DNA from 2 places in the Acidovorax sp. GW460-11-11-14-LB4 genome. Region 1 is predicted to be linked to the other one. Evidence: riboswitches for the same ligand, from Rfam matches in the RefSeq annotation. Region 1 holds a riboswitch; the other holds the start of a gene.
The links. A riboswitch is a leader RNA that binds a small molecule or an ion and turns the genes downstream of it on or off. The one in region 1 is predicted to bind S-adenosylhomocysteine.
Positions count from the first base shown of each region.

Region 2: linked by a shared signal. The riboswitch ahead of metH (methionine synthase) and the one ahead of ahcY (adenosylhomocysteinase) in region 1 are both predicted to bind S-adenosylhomocysteine.

Region 1 covers NZ_JBWKYJ010000011.1:51,106-62,092, reverse strand. The annotation lists gene AC07X4_RS06855 (DUF6776 family protein) at 1-332, opposite strand, end outside; gene rpsI (30S ribosomal protein S9) at 490-882, opposite strand; gene rplM (50S ribosomal protein L13) at 894-1,325, opposite strand; gene AC07X4_RS06840 (serine/threonine protein kinase) at 1,518-3,485, opposite strand; gene AC07X4_RS06835 (23S rRNA (adenine(2030)-N(6))-methyltransferase RlmJ) at 3,737-4,624, shown strand; gene AC07X4_RS06830 (septal ring lytic transglycosylase RlpA family protein) at 4,658-5,044, opposite strand; gene metF (methylenetetrahydrofolate reductase [NAD(P)H]) at 5,221-6,072, opposite strand; gene AC07X4_RS06820 (TlyA family RNA methyltransferase) at 6,069-7,055, opposite strand; gene ahcY (adenosylhomocysteinase) at 7,206-8,639, opposite strand; S-adenosyl-L-homocysteine riboswitch at 8,716-8,795, opposite strand; gene AC07X4_RS06810 (peptide chain release factor 3) at 8,972-10,600, shown strand; gene AC07X4_RS06805 (acyltransferase family protein) at 10,615-10,987, shown strand, end outside.
Region 2 covers NZ_JBWKYJ010000025.1:5,190-11,194, forward strand. The annotation lists gene AC07X4_RS11365 (PACE efflux transporter) at 17-469, shown strand; gene AC07X4_RS11370 (hypothetical protein) at 561-1,316, shown strand; S-adenosyl-L-homocysteine riboswitch at 1,358-1,456, shown strand; gene metH (methionine synthase) at 1,477-4,230, shown strand; gene AC07X4_RS11380 (RidA family protein) at 4,306-4,707, opposite strand; gene AC07X4_RS11385 (LysR family transcriptional regulator) at 4,866-5,789, shown strand; gene AC07X4_RS11390 (VOC family protein) at 5,893-6,005, opposite strand, start outside.

The DNA of each region.
Region 1 (10,987 bases):
GCTTCAAGCTGGCGCACCTGGGCCATCAGGCTCTCCTTGACAGCGCGCTCGGTGGCCAGCAGGCTCTCGGCGGTCAATGCCACCGTCTGGCGCTCCTGGCCCTCTTCGCGCAGGCGGCTGATCTCCGCCTTCATCTGGACCACTTCGTCACGCGAAACAGTATCGATCCCGGCAATGGATTTGCCGAACTCAAAGGCCCACAACGCCACGGCAGCGCAGAAACCCATCACCACGGCCAGGGCCAGCCATCGAAAGGGCCAGGGCAAGGCGCTGCGGATGGCCACCCGGGGGGCGCTGATGGTCAACCGACGGCGAAGCAGGCGAAAGCGCATAGGCTCGACAGGCGGACCATGGAAGGCCTCCCAAAAAAACGAAAAGAGCGCACCATAAACGAAAAAACCGCCCGAAGGCGGTTTTTCTCTGTAAAGCACTCGCAAGGAGTGCCTTGCAGTGGATGCTGCACAAGGCAACATCCGGCAGCGCCACAGCTTAACGCTTGGAGAACTGCTTGGCGCGGCGTGCGGAGTGCAGACCGACCTTCTTACGTTCGACTTCACGGGCATCGCGGGTCACGAAGCCGGCTTGGCTCAGGACGGGCTTGAGGGATGCGTCGTAATCGATCAGGGCGCGGGTGATACCGTGGCGGGCAGCGCCAGCCTGGCCGGATTCACCACCACCGTGCACGTTGATCTGGATGTCGAAAGTTTCGACATGGTTGGTCAACGCCAGGGGTTGCTTGGCAATCATGATCGAGGTTTCGCGGCCGAAGTAGGACTGGATGTCCTTGCCGTTCACCGTGATCTTGCCGGAGCCTTTTTTCAGAAACACGCGAGCGACGCTGGACTTGCGACGGCCGGTGCCATTGTTCCATTCACCAATCATCTCAAGGCTCCTTAGATTTCCAGCACTTTGGGCTGCTGGGCGGTGTGGGGATGCTCAGCACCGCCGTACACCTTGAGTTTCTTGATCATCGCGTAGCCAAGGGGGCCCTTGGGCAGCATGCCCTTGACAGCCTTTTCCAGCGCACGGCCGGGGTGCTTGGCTTGCATGTCGCGGAAGTTCGTGGCCGTGATACCGCCGGGATAACCCGAGTGACGGTAGTACACCTTGTCCAAGGACTTGGTGCCGGTGACCTTGAGTTGGGCTGCGTTGATAACGACGATGAAGTCACCGGTATCGACGTGAGGCGTGTAAATGGCCTTGTGTTTGCCGCGCAAACGGAGAGCAACTTCGCTGGCTACTCGTCCGAGGACCTTGTTGGTCGCGTCAATCACAAACCACTCGTGCACGACCTCAGCGGGCTTTGCGCTGAAAGTAGTTGTCATGAGTTTTCTCTTCAAAAGAGGGTTTGGCGGGTCCTTTTCCACGGTCGGTGCTTCTCTGAAGGAAGCCTCTTAGGTGGCAAAAAGTCTTCGCCGCGGGACCACAAAAGCGCTGCGAAGCCTTCCATTATACGAAAGAGCCATGCGTTAGCGCAAGAGCGCCCTCAGCCAAGGCCCTCAGGGCACCTGCTCCGGTCAGTTCGGCGTCTGGCGGCGGCGCTGCTCGTCGGCCTCGTAACGGCGACGGTTTTCCACACAGACAGTTTGATTGGCCTGGGACGGCTTCTGGCATTCTTGGTGAATACACATCGGGCGGGCCAGGAAGTTGGCGTCGGCGCACACCTCTTGCGGCGAGGGCAGGCGGGGCGGCGGTGCGGGGCGGGGCTTGGGCTCGGCCACCACCGGAGGCGGCGCCGGCACGGGCTCTTCATGCACCACGATGGGTGTGGGTGCGGGCTCTGCGCCTGCACGCTTGGCCACCCGGGGGCTCGGTTTGGGTGCAGACGCAACCACAAAGGCAGGAGCAGGTGCGGCCGCAGAGGCGGCGCTGGCTGACGCCACTGCGCCATCCGAGCTCAGACCTTGCGCGTCGCCCCCGGCAGCAGCCGGAGCGCTGACCTCCACCAGGGCAGCGTCTGAAGCCGCCGCTGCGGCAGGCCGCTCGGCCATCTCCGTAATGATCTCGTCCCGGGGCGGCTTGCTGCCCTGGCTCCAGCGCCAACCGGCACCGGCCACCACAGCCACCAACGCCGCCACCACGATGCCCGCCACCAAAGGGGAACGCCGGGGGGATGGGGTCGGCTTGCCATTGCTGCGCACTACATCCCGCTCCAAAGGCGCAGAACGCCGATCGGCTGCACGCGACCCGCCTGCGCCCGGTGAACGGTGGTGCGGCAGGTCCTCAAAGCGCGAATCGTCGTCGGCCACCACGGTATCGCCGGCATCGATGAACACCGTGTCGCCAGCATCGGCCGCCACGGTGTCAGGACCAGCCAGCATGACCGTGTCCCCACCGAAATCATCGCCAGGGCGGCTGGCATCCGATGCGGGAGCCGCCGCCACCAAGTCCTCACGCTGGGCCTGCGCCTGCATCTCGGCCACGATCTTGGGGGCGGAGGTCACGTCCACGGTAGGGGTGGCCAGACCCGGGCCAGGCTGGTCGGCGGGCTCCACCCAGATGTCGCCCAACTCCGCCCGGAAGTCGAAGTGCTGCACATCGTCCGGCGCCGACGTCATCTCCATGGTCTGGAGAAAGGCATCGATGCTCTGGGGGCGGTCCTCGGGCCGAAGGGCCAGCGATTGGGCAATTGCCGCGACAAAAGGCGCTGAATACTCCACCCCAAACTGCCGCTTGACGGTTTTGGCGATACGGGAGAACGACACCATGCGGTCACGGATGGAGCGCAGCGTGGCGGGCAGAGGCGTGTCGTTGGCCAAACACCCGTGCATGACCGCCGCCAGCGAGTACAAGTCGCTCCACGGGCCTTGGCGCAGTTCCTCGTCGCCGTCGGAATACTGCTCGATGGGGGCGTAGTTCACCTTCAGCACGGCCGTGTGCTTGCGGTCCTGGTCGTTGATGGCATGCCGGGCGGCGCCCAGGTCCAGCAGCACCGGCGGGCCGTTGTCCTGCAGGAAAATGTTGTCGGGCGAAATGTCGCGGTGCAGCGTGTTGCCATCGTGCAGCACGCGCAGCGCATCCAGCACCGACCACAGCAGCTTGCGCAGCCAGGCCTCGGGTGGGGGGGTGCGCATCTGGGCACGGGCTTGCTTGAACGTCATGCCCGAGTACAGCGGCATGACCATGTAGGCCGTGTTGTTGGCCTCCCAGAAGCGGAACACCTTGACCAGAGAAGGATGGTCAAACTGCGCCAGCAGACGGGCCTCGCCCACAAAAGAGACCAGCCCGGCCTGGAAGGTCTGCTGGTCGGACGAGGACCGCACCCAGAGCGATTGCCCCTGCGAGCGTCCGGCCAGCGCCGAGGGCATGTACTCCTTGATGGCCACCGCCCGGTGCAGGGAATGGTCAAAAGCCTTGTAGACCATGCCAAACCCGCCCACCCCCAGCAAACCCAGGATCTCGAACTCCGCCAGGCGGGTGCCAGGGGGCAGCGCATCGATATGGCTGACACCACTGGCGGGGGCTGTGCTGGAGCTTGCGGTCATGGTCAGAGGACGGGGCGGGCTGGCAATTTCAAATGCAAATCAATGAGGCAACTACGGCGACGGCGAAACGCTGACCCCGCCGCAGGCGCGATCATGAAGCATGGCCGCGCCGGATTTGGCAACAAATGGCTAACAAAGTACGGCCTGTCTGCCAAAAACATCACGTCCCCCGCCACCACACGGCCCCCCGATTGTGCCGCGCCCGGACACGGGAGCCCCCCTTGGCATAACACACTCGTTACCATTGGGCCATGTTCAGTTATCGCCACGCCTTCCACGCAGGCAACCATGCCGATGTGCTCAAGCACACCGTCCTGATTGCCGCCTTGCAACATCTCACCGAAAAAGACGCGGCGCTGACCGTGCTGGACACCCATGCGGGTGCGGGCCTGTACCGGCTGGACGGGGACTATGCCAGCACCAGCGGCGAAGCCGCCAATGGCGTGGCCCGGCTGTTTGCGCCAACCACCCCCGCCCTCACCCCCGCCCTGCAGGCCTATGTGGACATGGTGGGCGCCTTCAACCAGGGCAAGGCGCTGCGCGTGTACCCCGGATCGCCCTTCATCACCCAGCGCCTGCTGCGCGACCACGACAAGCTCAAGCTGTTTGAGCTGCACCCCACCGACCTGCGCGCGCTGGCCGGCAACGTGGCCCAGCTGGAGGCGGGCCGCCAGGTGGCCGTGCTGCACGAGGACGGCTTTGAGGGCATCAAAAAGTTCCTGCCCCCACCGGCCCGGCGCGCCCTGGTGCTGTGCGATCCCAGCTATGAAATCAAGAGCGACTACGCCAAGGTGCTCGACATGGCGGCCGACTCGCTCAAGCGTTTTGCCACGGGCACCTATGCGTTCTGGTACCCCATCATTCCGCGCCCCGAAGCCCACGACCTGCCCCGCCGCCTGAAAACGCTGGCCACCAAGGCGGGCAAAAGCTGGCTGCACGCCACGCTCACCGTCAAATCGAGCAAGATCACGGAAACGGTCACGGGCGACACCAAGCGCCCAGGCCTGCCCGCCAGCGGCATGTTCCTGATCAACCCGCCCTACACACTGAAGGCCGCGCTCAAAAACGCCTTGCCCCAGATGGCCGAGCTGCTGGCGCAGGACAAACACGCCACCCACACGCTCGAGTCGGGCGGCTGACCGGCCTCACAAGAACCTGTTCAAAGCCTGGCGTCAAGGCGCCGCCGGGCAGTCCTTGTCGTCGTCCTGCAGGGCGAACAGCTCCACTGGCTTCAGCCCCAGGCCCACCATGCCCAGCGCCTCGGCGGCGCCCCGGCTCAGATCAATCACCCGGTTGCGGGTGTGTGGACCACGGTCGTTGATGCGCACGATCACCGTGCGCCCGGTGGCCTGACTGCGTACACACACGCGTGAGCCAAAGGGCAGCGTGGGGTGCGCGGCCGTGAGCGCTCGCATGTCAAACAGCTCCCCGCTGGCAGTACGCCGCCGGTGGAACTGCGCCCCGTACCATGAGGCAAGACCCACCTCATCCGCCTCCAGGCTGAGCGGCGACCCGGCAGGAGTGCTGGGTTCCGGTTTGGCCGGGGGATCGATCAGCATGGCCTCGCCCGGCACGGACAAGAGATTAGGGGCCAGCGCATCCGGCTCTGCCTGCAACCCCTGGGCTTGAACAGCAGTGCAAGCGCTGCACAGCAGCCAGAGACCCACCGCTCGCCGCAGCAGCCCCCGCAGGGCAGCGCCGCGATGGGCCCCGGGAGGCTGTGTGCCCCCCGCCATCAGATCCCCAGCCTGCGACAGATCTCCAGCGTCGCGGCGCTTTGGTTCATGGTGTAGAAGTGCAGTGCGGGCACGCCGGCACTGCGCAGCTGGTCGCACAGGTCGGTCACCACATCCAGGCCAAACGCCTTGATGCTGGCGGTGTCGTCCCCAAACGCCTGCAGCCGCAGGCGGATCCAGCGCGGAATCTCGGCACCGCAGGCATCCGAAAACCGCATCAGCTGCGTGGAGCTGGAAATCGGCATGATGCCCGGAACCACCGGTACGTCGGCACCCAGCTGGTGAGCGTCTTCGACGAAGCGGAAATACGCGTCGCTGTTGTAGAAGTACTGGGTGATCGCGGAGTCCGCGCCCGCACGCACCTTGGTCACATAGGCCTGCAGGTCTGCCTCGGGCGACCTGGCCTGGGGATGCACCTCGGGGTAGGCCGCCACCTCGATGTGGAAGTCCCGGCCGGTTTCGGCGCGGATGAAGGCCACCAGGTCGCTGGCGTACTGGAACTCGCCGCCCGCGCCATAGCCGCTGGGCAGGTCGCCGCGCAGCGCCACCAGGCGCTTGACGCCCATGGCCTTGAGTGTGGCCAGCTGCTCGCGCACCGACTGGCGCGTGGCCCCGATGCACGAAAAGTGCGAGGCGGCACCGACGCCTTCGGACAGGATCTCACGCACCGTGCCGAAGGTGCCTTCTTGCGTGGAGCCCCCTGCGCCATAGGTCACCGAGCAGAAGTCGGGGTGCAGGGCATACAGCTGCTGGCGTGCCACGCGCAGCTTGTCGGCACCTTCAGGCGTCTTGGGCGGAAAAAACTCGAAACTCACCGGGAACCCGGTGCCTTGCGCGTGGGCTGCATTCATGCGGCTCTCCTTGCGTGTACAAAAAATTCTCGGTTGCCATCGCCGCCCTGGATGGGGCTGTCAATCCACGCCAGCACTTCCAGGCCCAACGTGGCGCAGCAATCGCTGATGCGCTGCTCCACCACCGCATACAAGGACTCGTCGCGCACGATACCGCCCTTGCCCACCTGCCCGGGTTGCAGCTCGAACTGCGGCTTGACCAGCATGACCAGGTCGCTCTGGGGTGCCAGCAACGGCACCAACGCAGGCAACACCAGGGTGAGCGAGATGAAAGACAGGTCACCCGTCACCAGCGCAAAACTGGGGGTGATGTCCACATCAGCGCACTCGGGCCGGCGGCGGCGCTCCACCGGCAGCGTTCCCTGGGCGCGCTGCGCGCGCTCGGACTTGAAGGCCTCGATGTCCTGGTCCTTGGCGTCGTCGCTGTCGTCGTACGCCTCGTCCACCAAGCCGCCATTGCGCATCCAGCTGTAGGGGGCCTCGGGTTGGGTCTCGTTGTCTTCTTCGGGCACGATGACTTCGGACAAGGCCATCTCACAAGCCTGCACCAACGCATCGGGCGTGAGCGAGCGGGCATTGACGCCCTCCACACACACCACACGCAGATCGCTGCGCAGCCGGTCGTGCAACTGGGCGTGGCCCACGTCCACCCCAATCACCTGGGCGGCGCCCTGCTGAAGCAGGCAGTCAGTAAAGCCGCCTGTGCTCTGCCCGACATCCAGGCACCGCAGGCCAGCCACCGACAGGCCCAGCGCCTTGAGCGCGCCTTCCAGCTTGAGCCCGCCGCGCGAGATGTACTTGGCTTCTGCATCGTCCAGCAGCTGCACCTCGGCCACCGACGGAATGTCGTCGCCGTTCTTCACCACCTTCTGCCAGGGCGCCAGCGGCGACAGGCGCCACTGCACGCCCGAGGCAATCAGGCGCTGCGCCTGCGAGCGCGTGGCAGCGTGGCCACGCTCCACCAAAAATACGTCTGCGCGCATCGCGCCCATCCTTTTAGAGTCAAATCGGCTGGTAGCGCTAGTGAATCATGCGCCAGCAGCTATCAATTAGAGAGCAATCAGACATTGCTCCGCGCAACGGCGCCAGACCACCGTGCGCGCGCCCCGTCGCCGGGGCGCGCTGCACAGGGATCAGTAGCGGTAGGTGTTGGCCTTGTAGGGGCCTTGCTTGGACACGCCGATGTAGGCGGCCTGCTCGTCAGTGAGTTCGGTCAGCATGGCGCCCACCTTCTTGAGGTGCAGGCGCGCCACTTTCTCGTCGAGGTGCTTCGGCAGCACATAGACCTTGCCAGCCTGGTACTCGTCCTGCTTGGTGAACAGCTCGATCTGCGCGATGGTCTGGTTGGCGAAACTGGAACTCATCACGAAGCTGGGGTGGCCAGTGGCGCAACCCAAGTTCACCAAGCGGCCCTTGGCCAGCAGCGTGATCTTCTTGCCGTCAGGGAAGATGACATGGTCCACCTGGGGCTTGATCTCGTCCCACTGCAGCTTCTCCAGCGAAGCCACATCGATCTCGTTGTCGAAGTGACCGATGTTGCACACGATGGCTTCGTCCTTCATGGCGGCCATGTGCTCGTAGCGGATCACGTTCTTGTTGCCGGTGGCCGACACGAAGATGTCGCACTTGTCGGCAGCGTATTCCATCGTCACGACCTTGTAGCCTTCCATTGCGGCTTGCAGGGCATTGATGGGGTCGATCTCGGTGACCCACACCTGGGCGCTCAGGGCACGCAGAGCCTGGGCAGAGCCCTTGCCCACGTCACCGTAGCCCGCCACGCAGGCGACCTTGCCGGCGATCATCACATCGGTGGCGCGCTTGATGGAGTCCACAAGCGATTCGCGGCAACCGTACAGGTTGTCGAACTTGCTCTTGGTCACCGAATCGTTCACGTTGATGGCACGGAACATCAGGCTGCCCTTGGCGGCCATTTCGTTCAGGCGCAATACGCCGGTGGTGGTTTCTTCGGTCACGCCGATGATGTGGGCGCTCTTGCGGCTGTACCAGGTCGGATCCACGGCCAGCTTGGCCTTGATGGCGTTGAACAGGCAGGTTTCTTCTTCGCTGGTCGGGTTGGCGATCAGTGATGCATCCTTTTCGGCGCGCTTGCCCAGGTGCATCAGCAGCGTGGCATCACCGCCGTCGTCCAGGATCATGTTGGGACCTTCGCCCTCGGTGCCGGCAGCGCCGAAGTCAAAGACGCGGTGGGTGTAGTCCCAGTATTCCGCCAGGGTTTCGCCCTTGATGGCGAACACGGGCGTGCCAGCGGCAGCAATCGCGGCCGCGGCGTGGTCTTGTGTGGAGAAGATGTTGCACGATGCCCAGCGCACTTGTGCACCCAGCGCCTGCAGGGTTTCGATCAGCACGGCGGTCTGGATCGTCATGTGCAACGAGCCGGTGATGCGCGCACCCTTGAGCGGCTGCTTGGCGGCGAATTCTTCGCGGATGGCCATCAGGCCAGGCATTTCCGTTTCGGCGATGCGGATCTCTTTGCGGCCCCATTCGGCCAGGCCGATGTCGGCAATGATGCAGTCGGTGTTGACGGGGGCGTTGACGCGTGCGTTCATGATGGTTTCGTGCTCCAAAGCATGTTTGAAAAGCCACTGCGCGAAGGGGATGGTCGATACGACTCACCGCACGCGAAGTGGATGAGCGTCGTTGCTAGATGACTCCGAGCCTCACGCCCCGCCTGTGCTGGGGACGCTGCAACGCTCCTCGGATCGGCGGATTATAAAAGCAAGTGCTCGCCCGGCGCTACGCCAGCGGGGCAATCCATCCCCGAGCCTTGCACGGAACAGTAAAATCCCGCGACTGCAGACCTCGTGGCCTCCCCGCAGGCCCTGCCCCCAGATTCTTGTGCAGGGCACGCTGCCCCGCTCCATCCCATTCAGGAACCCCTGTGTCCTACGCCCCAGAAACCCGGCGCCGCCGCACCTTTGCCATCATCTCCCACCCCGATGCGGGTAAGACCACGCTGACCGAAAAGCTTCTGCTGTTCTCGGGCGCGATCCAGATCGCCGGCGCCGTGAAGGGCCGCAAGGCCAGCCGCCACGCCACGTCAGACTGGATGGAAATTGAAAAGCAGCGCGGCATCTCAGTGGCCTCGTCGGTCATGCAGATGCTCTACCGCGAGCACGTGATCAACCTGCTCGACACACCCGGCCACAAGGACTTCTCGGAAGATACCTACCGCGTGCTCACCGCCGTCGATTCGGCGCTGATGGTGATCGACGCCGCCAACGGTGTGGAAGCGCAGACGCGCCGCCTGATCGAAGTCTGCCGCCAGCGCGACACGCCCATCATTACCTTCGTCAACAAGATGGACCGCGAAGTGCGCGACCCGCTGGACATCATGGACGAAGTGGAGCGCGAGCTGGGCATGCCCTGCTGCCCCATGACCTGGCCCGTAGGCCAGGGCAAGGCCTTCGGCGGCATCATCAACCTGCGCACCAAGACCATGACGGTGTTCGAGTCCGGCAGCGAACGCCGCCCGCAGGACTTTGAATCCATACCTCTGTCGGATGAAACCACACTGCGCGCGCGCTTCGGCGCCGAGTTTGACGCCGCGCTGGAGAGCATGGAGCTGGCCGTGGGCGCATCCCCCGCATGGGACCACGAGGCCTTCCTGGCCGGCAAGCTGACCCCCGTGTTCTTTGGCTCCGGCGTGAACAACTTCGGGGTAATGGAGGTGCTGGACGCACTGGTAGACATGGCACCGCCACCCGGCCCGCGCGTGAGCACGCTCGAAGTCAACAAACAGCCCGTGGTCAAGACCATCCAGCCCGAAGACGAAGGCTTTGCTGGCGTGGTGTTCAAGGTGCAAGCCAACATGGACGCCAACCACCGAGACCGCATCGCCTTCGTGCGCGTGGCGAGCGGCAAGTACACGCCGGGCATGAAGCTCAAGGTGCAGCGCACCGCCAAGGAACTGCGCCCCACCTCGGTCGTGACCTTCATGTCCCAGCGCCGCGAGGCCGTCGAAGAAGCTTATGCAGGCGACATCATCGGCTTCACCACGCACGGCGGCGTGCAGCTGGGCGACACCATCACCGACGGCGCCAACCTGCAGTTCACCGGCCTGCCGTTCTTCGCACCCGAGATGTTCATGACCGTCGTGCTCAAGAACCCGCTGCGCACCAAGCAGCTCCAGCAGGGCCTGGCCCAGCTGGGCGAGGAAGGCGCGATCCAGGTCTTCAAGCCCGATGCCGGCGGCAACATGCTGCTGGGCGCCGTGGGCCAGTTGCAGTTTGAAGTGGTACAGCACCGCCTGAAGGCCGAGTACGACGCCGATGTGCGGCTGGAGGGCTGCCAGTACACGGGCGCGCGCTGGATCACGGCCGACAATGCCGCCGACCTGCGCGCGTTCACCGACGCCTACCCGCTGCGCCTAGCGCACGACGCGGCCGACACACTGGCGTACCTTTGCACCTCGCCCTACGACGTGCGGCTGGCGCAGGAGCGGTTTCCGAAGATCCATTTCCATCCTCTGCGGGAGCATGCGGGGTTGGCTTTGCAGGCCAGCGCATGAGCGCCCCGAGTTCCATGAAGGCCCACACGGGGGTGCCATCCCCAGCCACCCACCCGGGTAACAACTTCGACGCGATCCGCATCGTGGCCGCGACGATGGTGCTGTACAGCCACCACTTCGCGCTCACCGGCCAAATGGAGCCGTCTTTCTTTGGCATCCACAGCCTAGGCGGACTCGCGGTCACCGTCTTCTTCGTGCTCAGCGGCTATCTGGTCAATGCAAGCTGGCAGAGAGACCCCCATCTCTGGCGATTCGGTCTTCGACGCTTCTTGCGCATATGGCCAGCCCTTACCGTCGCTGTTGTACTGACCGCCTACGTGTTGGGGGCCTTGGTCACTCAACTTCCGCTGAAGGAATACCTGACACACCGCGCAACGGCCAACTACC
Region 2 (6,005 bases), on a different contig from region 1:
ATATAAAGTACTGGCCATGGACAAGACTCCCACTCTTTTTGGCCTGCAAGGCGTCAAGCGCCGCGTGATCTACGTGACCCTGTACGAGCTGATCGCCATTGGCGCCGCCACGGTGGGCCTGGCGCTGCTCACGGGCCAGGGCGCGGGGCATTCGAGCGTGGTGGCGGTGGCAGCCTCGGTGATCGCCATCGTCTGGAACATCGTCTTCAACTGGGCGTTCGAGCGCTGGGAGGCACGCCAGCCCGTGCGCGGGCGCAGCGTGGCGCGGCGCGTGGCGCACGCCATCGGGTTTGAGGGCGGCCTGGTGTTCACGCTGGTGCCGCTGTTTGCCTGGTGGTTTGGCGTGAGCCTGTGGCACGCGTTCGTGATGGACCTGGGGCTCATCGTGTTCTTCCTTTGCTACACCTTTGTCTTCAACTGGGTGTTTGACCACCTGTTCGGCCTGCCCGCATCGGCCATGGCAGCGTAGTAACAACAGCCTCGAGCGCGCTTCTTCAAACAATGTCAACCGCCGTTCGCCGGCGGGCTGGGGCGCTAAGCCGCCACCCATAATCGGCCCCATGCGAGGGCCGTTTTTATTGCTGCTGCGGGGGTTGCGGGGTCGGTGGGCCGGCGTGGCGGCCTGCTGCGTGCTGGCAGGCTGTGCCAGCAACGCCCCCACCCCGCGCGGCGAGGTGAAGGGTGCACCCACCCATGCCGCCGAACTGGCCCAGTCCGATGCCAACCGCATGGCCACCCTGGCCATGCAGGAGAACCTGGACGGCCTGCTGCGCCTGGCCGACAAGCTCTACCGCCGCAACCCTGCCGAATGGCGCAAGGGCGCTGCCACCAGCCGCGAACAGGCGCTGGAGCAGCTGCGCACCGCCGTGCTGCAGCGCCAGCCCTGGGCCCCACTGCAGGGCCGCCGCGACATCGCCGCCATGGCGCTGGCCCTGGCACCCGAATTTGCGGGCGACCGCGTGGCGGCCTTCATTCACGCCACGGCCGACATGGTCATCACGGCCCACGGCGGCAAGACCGAGTTCTTCTTGCTCGACGGCGTGGACGCCCAGCACCTCTACAACGCCGCGCGCAACGTCGAGACCGCCGTGTGGCTGCTGGCGCAGCGCCGCAACGCCCAGGGCCAGCCGCTGCTGCTGGCCGACGAGATCGGCCAGCTGGGCCGCAACCTGAGCTTTGAGCGCGAGTTCGGCAAGATCATCGCGCGGCTGGACCTGCTGGCCGCGTTCACCACCGAAAAGTACCGCCGCGCCGCCATCAGTTACGTGCAAGGCATTGTGGGCGGCACCTTTTTGCAATTCCTGCCTGTGCGCTGATGCGGCGAACGCCAGCCGGTATCACCCGGTAAAATCCGCATCTGCCCAAGGAGCGTTGCAGCGGCCTCTCACACGACGGGGCCGTCAGGCTTGGGTACCCAAAAGCTATTCAAGCCCCACCGCAACGACGCTCACCTGTTTTTCTGCTGCCCCTGCACAGGTGAGTCCTATGTCCGCGTCTGCCCCGTCCCTGCCCCCCATGAAGCTGTCCGGCCTGGAGCCCGTCTCCATCGGCGAGGGCACGCTGTTCGTCAACATCGGCGAGCGCACCAACGTCACCGGCTCCAAGGCGTTTGCGCGCATGATCCTCAACGGCCAGTACGAAGAGGCCCTGGCCGTGGCGCGCCAGCAGGTGGAAAACGGCGCCCAGGTCATCGACATCAACATGGACGAGGCCATGCTCGACAGCAAGGCCGCCATGGTGCGCTTCCTGCAGCTGATCGCCTCCGAGCCTGACATCGCGCGCGTGCCCATCATGGTGGACTCCTCCAAGTGGGAGGTGATCGAAGCCGGTCTGCGCTGCATCCAGGGCAAGGGCATCGTCAACTCCATCAGCATGAAAGAGGGCGTGGAGAAGTTCAAGCACGAGGCGCGGCTGGTCAAGCGCTATGGCGCTGCGGCCGTGGTGATGGCGTTTGACGAAGTGGGCCAGGCCGACACCTACGCGCGCAAGATCGAGATCTGCGAACGTGCCTACCGCGTGCTGGTCGATGAGGTGGGCTTTCCGCCCGAGGACATCATCTTCGACCCCAACATCTTTGCGGTGGCCACCGGTATCGAGGAGCACAACAACTACGCGGTCGACTTCATCGAGGCCGTGCGCTGGATCAAGCAGAACCTGCCGGGCGCCAAGGTGTCGGGCGGTGTGTCGAATGTGTCGTTCAGCTTCCGCGGCAACGACCCGGTGCGCGAGGCCATCCACACGGTGTTCCTGTACCACGCCATACAGGCGGGCATGGACATGGGCATCGTCAACGCGGGCATGGTGGGCGTGTACGACGACCTGGAGCCCGTGCTGCGTGAGCGTGTGGAAGACGTGGTGCTCAACCGCCGCCCCGACGCGGGTGAGCGCCTGGTGGAGATCGCCGAAACCGCCAAGAGCGGCGCCAAGGACGAGAGCAAGAAGCTCGAATGGCGCGGAACGCCCGAGCACCCCAAGACCGTGGGCGAGCGCCTGTCGCACGCGCTGGTGCATGGCATCACCGACTTCATCACCGAAGACACTGAAGAGGCCTACCGCGCCATCCTGGCCAAGGGTGGGCGCCCGCTGCACGTGATCGAAGGCCCGCTCATGGACGGCATGAACGTGGTGGGCGATCTGTTCGGCGCGGGCAAGATGTTCCTGCCCCAGGTGGTGAAAAGCGCGCGCGTGATGAAGCAGGCCGTGGCCCACCTGATCCCCTACATCGAAGAAGAAAAGCGCCAGGACGAACTGGCCGGGCGCGATGTGCGCAGCAAGGGCAAGATCATCATCGCCACCGTGAAAGGCGATGTGCACGATATCGGCAAGAACATCGTCACCGTGGTCCTGCAGTGCAACAACTTTGAGGTGGTGAACATGGGCGTGATGGTGCCCTGCCACGAGATTTTGGCGCGCGCCAAGGTCGAGGGGGCCGACATCGTGGGCCTGTCGGGCCTGATCACCCCCAGCCTCGAAGAGATGCAGTACGTGGCCGGCGAGATGCAGAAGGACGACCACTTCCGCATCAAGAAGATCCCGCTGCTCATCGGTGGCGCCACCACCAGCCGCGTGCACACCGCCGTCAAGATCGCTCCGCATTACGAAGGCCCTGTGGTCTACGTGCCCGATGCGTCCCGCAGCGTGAGCGTGGCGCAAAGCCTGCTGGGCGACGGCGTGCAGAGCTACGTGGATGAGCTGAACGCCGACTACGACAAGGTGCGCACCCAGCACGCCAACAAAAAGGCCACTCCCCTGTGGCCCTTGGCCAAGATCCGCGCCAACAAGACGCCCGTGGACTGGTCGGCCTACCAACCCGCTGTGCCCCGCGCGCTGGGCCGCCGCGTGTTCAAGAACTTCGACCTGGGCGAGCTGGCCAAGTACATCGACTGGGGCCCGTTCTTCCAGACCTGGGACCTGGCCGGCCCGTACCCCGCCATCCTCACCGACGAGATCGTGGGCGTGGAAGCCACGCGCGTGTTTGCCGATGGGCAGGCCATGCTCAAGAAGATCATCGAAGGCCGGTGGCTCACGGCCAGCGGCGTGATGGCCCTGCTGCCCGCCAACAGCGTGAACGATGACGACATCGAGTTCTATACCGACGACACCCGCACCGAAGTGGCCATGACCTGGTACGGCCTGCGCCAGCAGGCCGAGAAACATACCATCGACGGCGTGACTCGCCCCAGCCGCTGCCTGGCCGACTTTGTGGCGCCCAAGGAAAGCGGCATTGCCGACTACGCCGGTATGTTTGCCGTGACGGCGGGCCTGGGCATCGAGAAGAAGGAAAAGGCCTTCATCGACGCGCTGGACGACTACTCCGCCATCATGTTCAAGAGCCTGGCCGACCGCTTGGCCGAAGCCTTTGCCGAAGCTCTGCACCACCGCGTGCGCACCGACCTGTGGGGCTACGCTGCCGGTGAAGCGCTGAGTAACGACGACATGATTGCCGAGAAGTACCAGGGCATCCGCCCCGCGCCCGGCTACCCCGCCTGCCCCGACCACAGCGCCAAGACCGACCTGTTCCGCGTGCTGCAGGCTGGCGAGATCGGCATGTCGCTCACCGAAAGCCTGGCCATGATGCCCGCCGCCAGCGTGAGCGGCTTCTACATCGGCCACCCCGACAGCGTGTACTTCAACGTCGGCAAGATTGGCGAAGACCAACTGCACGATATGGCCCAGCGCCGGGGCATGGACGAGAAGGTGCTGGAGCGGCTGCTGGCGCCGAACCTGTGATGCTATGAATTGAATAGCTTCCGGCGCTTGTTCGGTAATCGCTGGAAGCCTGTTTGATTCAAGTGTTCCGGCCCATCAGCCCTTGTATCCAGGCAGCTTCGCGATCACCTTGATCTCGAACTGGAACCCGTACAGCCAGGTCACCCCGATGCCGGTGAGCGTGGGGTAGGGCGCCTCCCCCCAGAACTCGGGCACGACGCCCCAGACGGTCTCGAAGTTCGCCTCCGGGTTGACCACGAACATCGTCACGTCCACCACGTCATCAAACGTGCAGCCTGCAGCGTGCAGCACGGCGTTGAGGTTGCTGAACGCCAGGCGCACCTGCGCGGCCAGGTCGGGCTCGGGCGAGCCGTCCTCGCGGCTGCCCACCTGGCCCGAGACAAACAAGAAGCCGTTGGCGCGCACGGCGGGCGAATAGCGGTTGCGCTCGTACAGCGCCTGGCGGCCTGCGGGGAAGACAACATCACGGTGGGGCATGGGATTCCTTTCGTTCTGCAGGGCATATGGTTGCGATGCAGCCACTGTAAGAGCGCGCGTTGTTTCGATAAACCGGCTAATCTGCGCACCACTGTTCCTGATCGCCAAACAATGGCGGGCTTGCCGTCCCTTCTGCATGCCTCAACTACCTGTACGCCATGGACCGTTTTGACGCCCTGCAGGCCTTTGCCCGCGTTGTGGAATCCGGCAGCTTCACCAAGGCTGCCCTCACCCTGCACCTGAGCCGCACCACCGTCACGCAGCTGGTGCAGCAGCTCGAAGCGCGCCTGCGCGTGAAGCTCCTGCACCGCACCACCCGGCGCGTGCAGGTCACGCCCGATGGTGCTGCCTACTATGAGCGCGTGGTGCGCCTGCTGGCCGACCTGGACGATGCCGATGCCAGCGTTTCCAGCGCCGCCGCCGCGCCCCGGGGCCGCCTGCGGGTGGACGTGCCCAGCCCCCTTGCGCGCCTGGTCCTCATCCCCGCGCTGCCCGCGTTCCACGCGCAGTACCCCGACATCCTTATCCACATGGGCGTGAGCGACCGCACGGTGGACATGGTGGGCGACAACGTGGACTGCGTGGTGCGCGGTGGCGCCCTCACCAACCCGGCGCTCGTCGCACGCCATGTGGGCGATCTGCAATTGCGCGTGTACGCCGCCCCCAGCTACCTGCTGCGCGCGGGCACGCCCGAGCACCCGCAGGCGCTGGAAGGCCCGCACCACCGCACCGTGGGTTTTCTGTGGGCGCGCACCGGCCAGCCTCTGCCTTTCGAGATGCGCCGCGGCACCGAACATGTGCGCGCCCAAGGCCACGATATCTGCGCTGTGGACGACGGCAACGCCTACCTGGCCGCAGGCCTGGCGGGCCTGGGCGTGCTCTGGCTGCCCGACTACATGGCCCGCCCTCACGTGGCGGCTGGCGAGCTGGTGCCCCTGCTGCAGGACTGGACGCTGGAGCCGATGCCGCTGTACGTGGCCTACCCACCCCAGCGGCATGTGAGCGCCAAAGTGCGGGTGTTTATCGAATGGGTGGCGGGGTTGATGGCGCTGCATGCGCCGGTGATGGGGCGCAGCAGATAAAGCGCTATTGAATAAATAGCTAAAAAAGATTGCTGAACAGGCTCAAGACAGGGTTTTGAGTCAAAAATTCACCACACAAAGTGAAAAATCTGCGGCACCGCCATCACCCACGCCACGCCGCCTCAATTGCCGCCACATCAATCTTGCGCATGGCCATCATCGCGTCAAAGGCCCGCTTGGCAGCCGCGCGGTCCGGATCGTTGATGGCCTGCGTCA